3 regions of the Pseudoalteromonas sp. A3 genome follow, and region 2 is predicted to be linked to each of the others. Evidence: predicted binding sites of a transcription regulator. Region 2 holds the regulator's gene; each other region holds the start of a gene.
What was found. Region 2 encodes LexA, which represses DNA repair genes until DNA is damaged. Its sites were predicted from a motif close to TACTGTATNNNNATACAGTA; they were not measured.
Positions count from the first base shown of each region.

Region 1: a site for LexA is predicted at 2,314-2,333, ahead of OIZ54_RS11405 (YebG family protein). Genes of this name have one in related genera too.
Region 3: a site for LexA is predicted at 1,474-1,493, ahead of uvrD (DNA helicase II). Genes of this name have one in related genera too.

Region 1 covers NZ_JAPCKL010000005.1:203,811-208,158, reverse strand. Annotated here, with positions in the region: gene fadR (fatty acid metabolism transcriptional regulator FadR) at 1-386, opposite strand, end outside; gene dsbB (disulfide bond formation protein DsbB) at 906-1,424, shown strand; gene OIZ54_RS11415 (DUF6170 family protein) at 1,426-1,728, shown strand; gene OIZ54_RS11410 (ComEA family DNA-binding protein) at 1,740-2,036, opposite strand; gene OIZ54_RS11405 (YebG family protein) at 2,382-2,696, shown strand; gene OIZ54_RS11400 (M23 family metallopeptidase) at 2,834-3,997, shown strand; gene OIZ54_RS11395 (bactofilin family protein) at 3,987-4,348, shown strand, end outside.
Region 2 covers NZ_JAPCKL010000014.1:33,174-37,521, forward strand. Annotated here, with positions in the region: gene OIZ54_RS17850 (hypothetical protein) at 1-485, opposite strand, end outside; gene OIZ54_RS17855 (Rho termination factor N-terminal domain-containing protein) at 629-880, opposite strand; gene OIZ54_RS17860 (hypothetical protein) at 1,112-1,492, shown strand; gene OIZ54_RS17865 (PaaI family thioesterase) at 1,503-1,943, opposite strand; gene lexA (transcriptional repressor LexA) at 2,121-2,738, shown strand; gene coxB (cytochrome c oxidase subunit II) at 3,211-4,347, shown strand; gene ctaD (cytochrome c oxidase subunit I) at 4,347-4,348, shown strand, end outside.
Region 3 covers NZ_JAPCKL010000023.1:3,656-8,003, reverse strand. Annotated here, with positions in the region: gene OIZ54_RS20070 (peroxiredoxin-like family protein) at 1-409, shown strand, start outside; gene OIZ54_RS20065 (YacL family protein) at 540-908, opposite strand; gene OIZ54_RS20060 (hypothetical protein) at 1,022-1,246, opposite strand; gene uvrD (DNA helicase II) at 1,558-3,723, shown strand; gene OIZ54_RS20050 (GNAT family N-acetyltransferase) at 3,701-4,348, shown strand, end outside.

The DNA of each region.
Region 1 (4,348 bases), on a different contig from region 2:
AAAATCTCAATAACACGCTCAGGGTTAAGCTTTATCGCTGCACGGGTATAAATAGCACTAATATTAGTACGTGCAGATAATAACTGATCGGTCAACTCTGGCATTTTGTCTTCATCTAAGCGCGCCAGCGTTTCGAGTATGTTTAAACCCGATGTTTCCCAGAAGTTATTCACTCTGGTTGGCTTGCCGTGCTGAATAGTTAGCCAGCCATCGCGTGCTAAACGTTGCAGTACTTCACGTAAGGTTGTTCTGGTTACACCAATTAACTCAGAAAGCTCACGCTCTGCAGGTAGAATTGAACCTGGAGGGAAATCGCCGTTCCAGATAGATTCAACTATATACTCTTCAGCAAATCCTGCTGGGCTTTTAGCTTTAAAAATTCTCATTCAATTCCCACTCGAATTAATCACAACTCATCGTTTTATACGAATAACTGACAGATTGTACCAGATGAAATATAACTAACAAGTAAACTCGTTGATATAAGTGCCAACCAACCGCTGAAAATTTCGCAATAGTAAATAATAAAATTCAACATGCTTAAATTAGGCCTAATTCGCTAAATAAATTAACCCTAGTCATAGTAGGTACATTAATACCATTGCTGTTTTTGCTTCACCATTACATTACTACAATAATTCCCGTGTGCGGCAGCAAGTACATTTAAAAGTCGCATACAGCAGCCTGTTAACTGTAACGTTTAAACAAGCCTTTTTAGCGAACCAATCTTATATTACTTGTTCACTTAGCAAATTAAGCTTAACCTTTCCCTAAATAGGATTGGCCATAACCGCTTATTAATTTCATCTTAAAAAAAGCCACTTCGGTAGCTTTTTTACCCTTTTTGTTGCTCGTTACTTTATCCTAGTACATAATTCAACGTCTTATTTCAATGCGGATTTTTTATGAACTGGCTAGCACAACTCCCTACTCAACGTACTCCATGGCTACTATTTACAGGCATTGTATTTTTATTAGAAGTCACCGCACTGTTTTTTCAATACCAGATGGGACTTGCTCCATGCATTATGTGTATTTACCAGCGAACTGCGGTATTAGGCTTATTAGGGGCAGGCATTATTGGCGCAACTAAACCACAAAGTAAACTAGTACGCGCTATCGCTTATTTAGTGTGGGGTGTATCAAGTGTGTGGGGTTACTTTATTGCACGTGAACACATTGAAATGCAAACAACCACCGATCCCTTTGCATTTAGCTGTGAGTTTGAGCCAAACTTTCCTTCATTTATGCCATTGCATGAATGGATCCCAAGCTTTTTTCAAGCCACAGGGGATTGCGGTAATATCGATTGGCAATTTGCGGGATTAAGTATGCCAGCATGGATGGAAATACTATTTGCGTTATTTACTATCACGCTTTTTGTACTTGTTACCACTCGCTTACTTACTAAAAAGACTATTTAATATGTTTACGTTTTTTACCAGTCAGCTGCCTGAACTAAAGCACCTTAAAGTGAGGCAGCGACAAGCCGTTGTTGCTATTGCGCTAAGTATGCTACCTGCCACCGATAGAGTGTTATTAAGAATAGTAAAGCTGATATTGCTCAGCCCATTGTTTTTGTTATTTACTGTTTTTAAAGGGTGGGAACTCATTCCCTTTTTAATTTTAGGTGGCCTGTTTTACCCGCTTTTAACCACCCCGATTGAAATAAACTTCGCTAAAAAATATTTAGCCAAAGCACTTGAGCAGTATTCACAGGGCGCTTAGCGCCCTGCCTATTATAAAGACACTTTTCCTTCTAGTTTAGCTACAAGCTTTTTACCTATTCCTTTTACGTTAGTTAAATCGCTCAGCTGGGAAAATTCACCATTTTCAACCCTGTAATCAACAATAGCCTGCGCTTTTTTCTTACCTATACCAGGCAACTTGGCCAGCATTTCTGAGTCGGCACTATTAATATTAATAACTGGCGCTTGCGGCATTTCAACCATAGGCTTATCTTCAACAGGGTTAGCGTGGGTAAACGCGCTAAAGCTTAAAAAGCTAATAATAAGTAGCGTTAATAGATTTTTCATTTGTTATTCCTTATTTTTGTTTATACCAAAGCGTTATAGTTAAACGGCTAATTTGGCTTTAAACATGTGCTTAATTTTTATTTGAGGAAATAATGTTAAATAAGGAGCAACGCGCATCACTTATATTATTTCCAGTGCATAATCACCTAAATCCGAAAACCTAAAATGCAGCTGGTACAACAAGTGATTGCTTAACTAAAGTAAAGTTACGCTTTTTTGTCAAATTGATGACAAGCTAAAAATGCACCGAATGCTTGCAATTTTACACACAAACATTTACTGTATATAAAAACAGTGACCTATGGGTCAGTAACCACATTACCACGCAATCAAGCAGGAGAGATCATGGCTGTTGTTGTTAAATATGTTGTAGAACGAAACGGAGTTGAGCGAATGACGTTTACTACTAAAAAAGAAGCGGATGCCTATGACAAAATGCTCGATATAGCAGAATCGCTTGAAGTAATGCTGGAAAAAGTAGATGTGCCACTGAGCGAGCAACAGGTTGAATCGCTTGCGCTTGAAATTGCAAAGAGTAAAGATGACTTTATGGCGGTGTTAAAAGGCGCAAAAGAGCCCACAACAAAAAGTACAGCTAAAGCTAAAAAAGCCGACAACGTAGCATCAATAAAAGATAACGATGAGCAACAAGCTAGCTAATTTGTGACTATTTTAAATAAAGGGCTGCTACTAAATAGCAGCCCTTTTTTATTAATTTTGAACAGTTACAAATTTTTTCTGGCTTTTTAGACTGAAATTGATACATTAATCCGGTTAATAGCGAGTGTTTATGTGCCATGTCAGTATTTATTAAGTCTTTTTACCAAAAATTTTTCCCAGCCCGTCAGTTGCTTATTCGTCAAAATGGCGAAGTTAAGCATGTTGTTTTGGCGCCTTGGTTTCAGCTTTTTACAGTACTGCTTATTTTAGGCACTATTACTTGGGTCGGTATTTCTAGTTTTCGTGTTTATAGCCAAACAAATAAAATTACCGACATAGAACAAAGCCAAATTGATAAACAACAAGTGTGGCAAAAGCAGGTCCAAGAACAAAAAGCACTGCACGCTAAGCAATTAGAACAACTTGCTGTACTAGAGCAAAAGCAGGCACTTTTGCAAGGTATGATTGAATCCCTCCCCGCATCTATTAGTAAAGAGACAATAAAACTAGAAGAACAACTTGAATCGCCTGTTAATCAAGACAAAGGCGAGTTTCATGAACCACTTGTAGATGAAGAGCCGAAAAACAAACACGCCAGCCTTCTAACGCCAATCACTTTTGCCGCACGTTATGAGCGCTTAAATAAATACTACGAGCACAATTTTGCGCTTATTGATGCGCAAATTAATAAACGCCATGATGCAATTTTAGCGATGTTAAAAGGCGCAGGCTTAGAATCAGCCCTTGAACAACATTTAGCACTGGGCGCACAAACCAGTGCGCAAGGTGGCCCGTTAGATGTATTTGACGAAACTAAAATACCAGGGCAGTTTTTAGCCATTGTTGATAAGCTATTATTACTTAACAACCTTGAAAACTTTTTAACAGAGCTGCCTAACTCACTGCCCTTGCCTGCGGCTAAATACTATATTTCGAGCAACTTTGGGTTACGTAAAGATCCGATGAACAACCGCCGCGCTTTTCACAAAGGTGTTGATTTAGCCGGCTGGCATAAAACCGAAATTTTTGCCCCTGCTGATGCACGTGTATTGCGCGCTGGTAAAAATGGCGGCTATGGTAACTTTATCGAGCTAGAGCACAAAAATGGCTTGGTCACCCGTTTTGGCCACTTAAATAAAATTAAAGTGAAAAAAGGCCAAACAATTGCTAAAAATGAGGTAATTGGATTAATGGGCAGTACTGGCAGAAGTACCAGCACACACTTACACTATGAAGTGTTACTCGATGGCAAACATGTCAATCCTCTAAAAATAACAAAGGCGCTTTCTCGTGTTCGGTAAAAAAAAGCAACCAAGTAGTCAAACTACGTTAAAAAGAGTAAATCATACCCCTTCTATTATTTCTGAAGATGTGCGCTTAACTGGCACACTCACCAGCCAAGGCGAAGTTCAGCTAGATGGCCGAATTGATGGCGATATAAAGGCAGAGCACTTGGTAATTGGCTCTACCGGCATTGTTGAAGGTGTGGTTGAAGCTAAAAGTGTCATTGTAAAAGGTAAAATTATTGGCTCACTAAACGCAAGTGAAGTGAATATTCAAAGCAGCGCTCACGTACATGGCGATGTTTTTCACGATACACTAAGTATTGATGCTGGAGCCATTATTGAAGGCAGCTTAAAACAGCGCTTTGA
Region 2 (4,348 bases):
AGCGTGGTATTAAAGGTGTCGTTAAATTGTACTTGCCACACATTTGTTTTGTATCCCACCTCTCGAGTGCCTTGTTTTAAAAGCGTTGTGCTAATTGGCTTAGCGTCGATGAGTAAATGCGCTTGTGCATTAGCGGTAATTTGTATTTTAGTAGGTGGCTGAAAAGGGCGGCCCGTTAAACCATTAAAGCTTTGCTGCTCGTCAGTATTAATAACAGTAATAAGCGGGGTCGTTAAAAAGTGCTCAAACACTATTTGCGTGGGGTTAGGCACTTGGGCAGTAATATTATCGAGTGATGTAGGGTAGTCTGCTTGAGTAAATGGGTTTGTAAGTGTGCGCTTAGCAAGGTGCTTACCGTGTACGTATTCAAGTGGTATCGCGCTCATTACTAAGCCGCCTAACAGCCAAGCTAAAATTTGTAAGGCAAGTAAATAGCCTAGCCACTTATGTAGTTTTCGAGCGCGCTTAAATAGTTGTTTTCTCATTTTGTGCTTCTTATTATTTTTAGCGTTAGTGTATTACAGCAGCCCATGCTTTTACTGCGGCATTTTGTCGCAGTTATTCATAAGCTTACTCTAACTTTATAAAAATAATAAAAAGGAGCGGTAAAAAATCAGTGAGGCTGTGTTTAATGCTCACGTAAGGCATTTATTAGCCCTTGTTTACTCATTTTAGAGCGGCCGCTAATGCCGAGCTCTTTAGCTTTATTGTACAGCTGCTTTTTAGTGCGCTGCTCATACTTTGAGGCTTTGCCGCCTTTAACTGCGGTTTTATGAGTATTGCTATTAGCAATGCGCGCGGCTTTTTGTTTGCTCATGCCTTCATCTCGAAGCGCATCGTACTGATCGTCGTTTTTAATTTGCGGGCCATGATCTACCATAATTGTCCTCCTGAAGCGTTTAATTACACAGTGTGTGTATAACTTTCATACATAAACGGTAAAATTAAGCGTAACTAGCCTAACTCGTTTTATAAGGCAAATTAGGTGCCAATGGCGTTTAAACAGGTATTTTCTATGAATAAAGCCATGTTTAGCGCTTTGTTGATTTGGTATAAAAGTAAAACTGCGTTAAAGTTTGCGATGAAACTATAAGAGGGTAAAAAGCAGACAATGTCGGAAATTCAATTTTTAAATGTAGATCTAGAGCTTGAGTCTAAACAAGATATTAGCGCCCTAGTGGCAGACTTAAAGAAAAACGCGATGGTTTTGCATTATGACAAAGACGAATATCGTCAATTGGCGCGTATTGAAGCCTCAGGTGATATAACCACGCCAGACAAAGCAATCAACCACTTATGTGAATTAATAGAGTCGTGTTCACGTAATGCGCTTAAACAGTGGCTAAGCTGTTCGCGCAGAACGTTTGATATAGGCTTTGAGTCGGGCACGTCGCCTAAGTGTTTTAACCAAGCTCTACATGCAGATACATTGCTACGTATATCTGCCATTGGCGCTGGTATGGAAATAACGATTTACCCTATCGAAAAGTAGCCATAGTTAATTATTTGCGCTCGACAACCGCTGCGGTCATTTTTGATACGCAGCAAAGCTCGCCGCGGCTATTGGTTATTTTTATTTCCCATACAGAACTGCGCTTACCAATATGAAATGCACGAGTAACGGCGGTTAAAGTGCCATTTCGAGAGGCCTTTAAGTGGCTGGCGCTAATTTCCTGTCCAACACAATAAAATTTTGTAAAGTCCACGACAAAGTTAGCGGCGTAGCTTGCTACGGTTTCGGCAAGTACCACATTTGCGCCACCATGTACCATACCAATAGGATTATGATGCTCAGGAATAGCAGGCATGGTAGCCACTAGGTAATCATCTCCTATTTCGGTTATTTCTATGCCCATGGTTTTCATTAGCGTGCCTTGGCCGTTTATTCCCTCATCTAACTGTTTGCAAAGCTCTAATGTGATGGGTTGATGCCAAATACTCATAATTACTCCTTTATATTGAAAGCAAATTTATAGCATTTTAAATACTGAACGTCTGTAATTACCTAAAATTTATCCAGGCGCGGTGTATTTAGCTATTTTAAAGCACAATTTAAATTTGCGATTTTTATTTAACTGTATATACTCACAGTTAAATGTACTGTATGGAAAACCAGTTGTATGCGACCATTAACTAAACGCCAAGCTCAAATACTCGAACTAATAAAAGTTTTTATTAAAGACACTGGTATGCCTCCTACACGTGCCGAAATTGCGCAAACACTCGGTTTTAAAAGTGCCAATGCCGCAGAAGAGCACTTAAAAGCGCTTGCCAAAAAAGGTGTTATTAAAATGAAACCAGGCGCAAGCCGTGGTATTCAATTGGTTGAAGAAGAAGAGCCTGAGCAACTAGGGCTACCATTAATAGGTAGAGTTGCAGCGGGTTCGCCTATTTTGGCGCAAGAACATGTTGAGAGTCACTGTAAAATAGACCCACTTATGTTTAAACCAGCCGCCGACTTTTTACTGCGTGTTAACGGCATGAGTATGAAAGATATAGGTATTATGGATGGCGACTTACTTGCCGTACACCGTACTCAAACTGCAGAAAACGGCCAAGTTGTGGTTGCACGAGTAGATGAAGACGTAACCGTAAAACGCCTAGAAAAAGCAGGCCGAAAAGTATTATTACACGCCGAAAACGAAGAGTTTACGCCAATTGAAGTAGACCTTGAAAACGAATCTTTTAATATTGAAGGGTTAGCTGTTGGCGTAATAAGAAATGCCGACTGGATGTAATTTTTAACTATTTTTAAGTAATATTTATAAATGCGCACTTTTAAGTGTGCATTTTTGTTTTAAAAACAGACCTTCCACCATCTCAAAGCGCCCTAAAATTATTTAGGCTGTAAACTTTTTTTCACTCATACTTTTATCTCCCTAAGCGTGTTACATCCCTTAATTTTGCTCGTGTCTTGGCTGTTAAATAACAATTTAATACGCCGTCATTTAGTCAATCTTAAAATATCACTTGATTGTTTTTTATACTAAAACTTGCTTGTTGTACGTTTTTTAGCTAATCATTAATGTGCTGGACTAACAATAACTCACAGCTTTTTAGTTATGAGAACACACAATATACACAAACCTTTTGTTGTCCTAGCGATACCAATCAAAAATAAGATTGGTTAAAAAATAAAAATAACGAATTGGCGTTTAAGCCGTATGCCTCTTCGCTTTGCATTCGCAATAGCATCAAAGGAGCCGTCACATGGGTAAACTGACCTCTACCTTGTGGCTTGTGTTGATTATGTTCCCGCAGCAAGTGCTGGCTAATAGCCAATACAATATGCGCAAGGGCGTAACCGATATAAGTAATAATGTATATCAGCTACACATGACCATATTTTTAATATGTTGTGTGATTGGGGTGATAGTGTTCGCAATAATGTTTTGGGCACTGATTCATCACCGTAAATCTAAAGGGGCAGTTCCTGCCCAATTTCATGAAAGTACCAAAGTAGAAATTCTTTGGACTGCCATTCCGTTTGTTATTTTAATTGCCATGGCAATCCCTGCCACTAAAACCCTCATTGCGATGGAAGATGCCAGTAAGGCCGATTTAACCATTAAAATTACAGGGTCACAGTGGAAGTGGCATTATGAATACATGGGCGAAGACGTAGAGTTTTACTCTATTTTATCTACCCCTCAAGACGAAATAGCCAACCTTACTAATAAAAACCCTAATTACTTACTTGAGGTTGATAAACCTTTAGTACTGCCAATTAATCAAAAGGTGCGTTTTTTAATGACCTCTGATGATGTTATTCACTCTTGGTGGGTACCCGATTTTGCCGTTAAAAAAGATGCCAATCCGGGGTTTATCAACGAAACGTGGACCAACATTAACGAAGAAGGTATTTACCGAGGACAGTGTGCAGAGCTGTGCGGTAAAGATCATGGTTTTATGCCCGTGGTGGTTGAAGCTAAATCGCAAGAGGACTTTAACGCATGGCTTGCAGATGCTAAGCAAGCTAAGCAAAAAGCCGCACTTGCTGATGCAGCACTGCTTGAGACAACAATTCCTAAAGAAGAGCTAATGACACTAGGTGAGCAAGTGTATATGGCAAGTTGCGCTGCGTGTCATCAACCCACAGGTATGGGCTTACCGGGCGTATTTCCTGCGCTAAAAGGCAGCCCCATTGTTTTGGGTGATATAAAAGATCACATTGATGTAGTGATTCATGGCCGCCCAGGAACTGCAATGCAAGCATTTGCAAAGCAGCTCTCAATTAAACAACTTGCAGCGGTAATTACCTATAAACGTAATGCGTGGGGTAATGAAACGGGTGATGTCATCCAACCTAGTGAAATTCAGGCAGCACTTGATGCGGAGGCGAACTAAT
Region 3 (4,348 bases), on a different contig from region 2:
GTGTCCTTATTGCTCAAAGCAACTGGCTAATATACAAAAAATTGAGCAGCAGCTCGCTAATTTAAACGCGCAAATCATTGCAGTATCGCCAGATAGCCCAGAAAAACTAGCCCAAAGTAAAATAAGTTCGCCAAATTATTTACTGCTTTCAGATGATAGCCTAACCCTAGCAAAAGCCTTAGGTTTAGCTTATTTTTTAGATGATAAAACAGCCGCTATCTATCGCAATAAGCGCGGTGTTAACTTTGTTGATGCCCAAGGCAAAGTAAACGTCGCTTTACCTGTACCGGCTGTATTTGTAATTGATAAAAGCGGCGTTGTGTATTTTCAGTACGCAAACCCTAATTACAAAGTACGTTTAACAGAGGAGCTATTATTAGCTGGCGTTAAATCAATAGAAAATCAATAATCTGTAGATATATACCAATCGACTTAAATATTTAATCACTCTAGGGTGCTAAATAGAGCGCTATAAATGCCTAATAACTTTACACAATTGATATTACAAAAAAGGCCAACTAGGTTGGCCTTTTAAACATTTAACGCGAGCCACTAAACTCAGCCCACGACTCTATTAAATCTATAAAATCTTCAAAGCCACAACCACTCACTAGGCCATTTTCTTCAAGCATTAAGTCATCATCTTGATAGGCGACTAAATCTTCGCTGTCTTGGTGTAGAGCATGGGCTTCAAATAAGGCTTCGTCTTTAGAGAGTATTAAGTCTATCTCTTGGCCTTTTAACGTTATTGGCTCGTAACTTGTTTTTACCGAGCTAATAAGTGCTTGTACCATCGCGACTTTTTCTTTGCCAATTTCTTCGTTTAACCAGCGGCCAATTAGGGCATGCTCGCTGCTTATTTTAATGCGCAGCCCACTAATAGGGTCACGTATAAATTGATATTCCATAATTTTTACTTTTAAAACGCTAATGCACTAATTATACCCATAAATAGCCTTAAACACCGACCCTAAAACGCAAAATAGCGCCAATGGGCGCTATTAAATAGGTGACATAAAAGCTAACTTCGCGATCTAAAACGTGCAGCATCTATAATCGACCATAAATAAATAATAGGCACGAGTACGAAGCCTACTAATACATAAATAAGTGCGTAACTAATTATAATAGCTAGCGCAAAAAAGATAGCGGCTAAAATTCGCCCTTGTACCAATTGCCCTAAACCAGGAAAAAATATATTACACAACGCTGCAATAACATTACCGCCAGAACCTTGATCAGCCATACTCACCTCTGTAGTTAATTAATTTTAAGTTTTAGTTATTTACTTACTATCACACTTTATGCCAATTTATTAAAGCTTAAAAATCAAATAGTTAAATTACTACTAAATAACTGCTTTAGTATTTTTTACTAAATATAGGTCAATTTGATTATTTTTATTATTAATTATCGTTACTTAAGAGTACAAAAAAGCGACTAAGCGATTAGTTTTACAAGTATTTTTAGAATAGCTGTTCATAAAAACAGTATTTTATTTAGCCTAACAAAAACACCTGTTATACTGCCCTCATTATTGATTGAAAAGGCGTAACGATGGACGTTTCTGAATTACTCGATGGCTTAAATGACAAACAACGCGATGCCGTTGCAGCCCCACTACAAAACATGCTGGTATTAGCAGGTGCTGGTTCGGGTAAAACACGTGTTTTAGTTCATCGTATCGCGTGGTTAATGCAGGTTGAGCAAGCATCAGCCTATAGTATTTTTGCAGTTACTTTTACCAATAAAGCCGCTAAAGAAATGCGCACCCGTGTTGAAGAAACCTTAAAAGCCCCTGTCGGTGGTATGTGGATTGGTACTTTCCATGGTTTATCACACCGTATTTTGCGCGCTCATCACCGTGAAGCAAACCTGCCAGAAGCCTTTCAAATTTTAGACTCTGACGATCAACTAAGAATGATCAAGCGCTTATTAAAATCAATGAATATTGATGACAAAAAGTGGCCCGCCAAACAATTTGGCTGGTACATCAGTGCTAAAAAAGATGAAGCCCTGCGCCCTAAAGATATTCAAGCCTACGATATAAACGAGCAAATGATGCTACGTGTATATGCCGCCTATCAAGAGGCGTGTGACCGTGCAGGTTTAGTCGATTTTGCCGAAATACTGCTACGTAGCTACGAAGTACTTAAAAATAACCCTACGCTACTTCGCCATTACCAGCAGCGCTTTGCCCACATGCTGGTAGACGAGTTCCAAGATACCAATACCATTCAATACGCATGGTTAAAGCTACTTGCTGGTGATACACAAAGCATTATGATTGTAGGCGACGATGACCAAAGTATTTACGGTTGGCGCGGCGCTAAAATAGAAAACATTAAACGCTTTTTAACTGATTTTGACGCCGAGACTATTCGTCTTGAGCAAAACTACCGCTCAACCGCAACCATCCTAAAAGCATCTAATGCGCTAATTAAAAACAATTCAGAGCGCATGGGTAAAAGCCTTTGGACCGATGGTAACGAAGGCGAGCCTATATCAATTTATGCCGCCTTTAACGAGCTAGACGAAGCCCGCTTTGTAAGCAGCAAGCTACGCAGCTGGTTAAATGCTGGTAATGCGTTGCAAGACGCCGCTATTTTATACCGTAGTAACGCGCAATCTCGTGTACTCGAGGAAGCCATGCTTCAAGAAGGCTTAAAATACCGTATTTACGGTGGTATGCGATTCTTCGAACGTCAAGAAATTAAAGATGCGCTATCGTACTTACGATTGGTAGGAAACCGCCAAGATGACGCCGCATTTGAGCGTGTAATTAACACCCCTGCGCGCGGTATTGGCGATAAAACACTTAGCCATATACGCGACTGTGCGCGTGCTGAGTCTCTGCCTCTTTGGTACGCAGCTAAAGCAATTGTTGAACAACAACATTTATCGGGTCGTGCGGCAAGCGCTGTTACAAAATTTGTAGAGTTGGTAGAGCACATAGAAGATAAAATTAGCGACCTTACACTGCAAGAGCAAGCCAAATACGCTATTCAAACCTCTGGCCTTATGGCTATGTATCAAGCTGAAAAAGGCGAAAAAGGCCGAGCTCGCGTAGAAAACTTAGAAGAGCTTATCAGTGCCTGCGATCAGTATGAACTCCCCGAAGAAGAAGAGTTTAGCTCACCACTACAAGGCTTTTTAGCTTATACATCGCTTGAGTCTGGTGAAGGCCAAGCCGATGAACACGAAGACGCTGTGCAAATGATGACTCTTCACTCAGCTAAGGGCTTAGAGTTTCCACTTGTGTTTATGGTGGGCGTTGAAGAAGGCATGTTCCCATCGCAGCAAAGTAATGAAGAGTCAGGGCGCTTAGAAGAAGAACGCCGCCTTTGTTACGTGGGCATGACCCGTGCCATGGACAAACTTTACATAAGCCATGCCGAAAGCCGTCGTTTATACGGCCAAGAAAAGTACCATAGCCCATCGCGATTTTTACGCGAAATACCCGAAGATTGCGTAGAAGAAATTCGTATTAAAACACAGGTATCACGACCGCCTGCAGCAGGACGTTTTAGTGCATCAGTAAGCCATGCTGTATTTGAAGAAAGTGGTTTTAACTTAGGCCAACGTGTACTGCACGCTAAATTTGGTATTGGCACTGTGCTTAATTACGAAGGCAGCGGCGCGCAATCGCGTGTGCAAGTAAACTTTGATGACCTTGGTAGCAAATGGTTAGTAACCGCATATGCACGACTTCAAGCTGTATAAGCACTTTGTTGAGCAATTAACGCAGCAACTAACTGGCGCAAAGCATCGCCAGTTAGTGCTGATTACAGGCCAGCCTACGTGGTGCTATGAGCTATTAAGCGCGTTAACCCGTTCGGATGATGTAAAGTTACTTTCAAGCAGCCTTGCCAATGCAAGTTGGCCTGAGCATACTCATCAACTACTTGGGCAAGAGTTTCCTCATGCCGTTTATGATGGCTTTAGTGGCATTTACCCCGATAAACTCGCTGCATTAGCCGGCACCGTAAAAGCCGGCGGGCTTTTATTTTTATTACTGCCTGATTTACAACGTTTAGCCTCATGGCAAGACCCTGCGCTGCAAAGCGTGCAGTCTTATGGGTGTAGTAATCAGCAAAGCTATTTTAATTTACGTTTTTCTCGCCTTTTACAAACGCTACCTGCCATACACTTTGATGAACACACTGTCTTTAAACAGCCGCCGCTCAAAAGTAATGTAACAAATAAAATTGAGTATCAGGCGCAGCAGCAATGCGTTGAGCAAATAACTAAGGTGGCCACAGGACGTGCGAACAGGCCTTTAATTATTAATGCCGACAGAGGGCGAGGAAAATCAGCCGCGCTAGGTCTTGCAGCCGCAGCATTACAT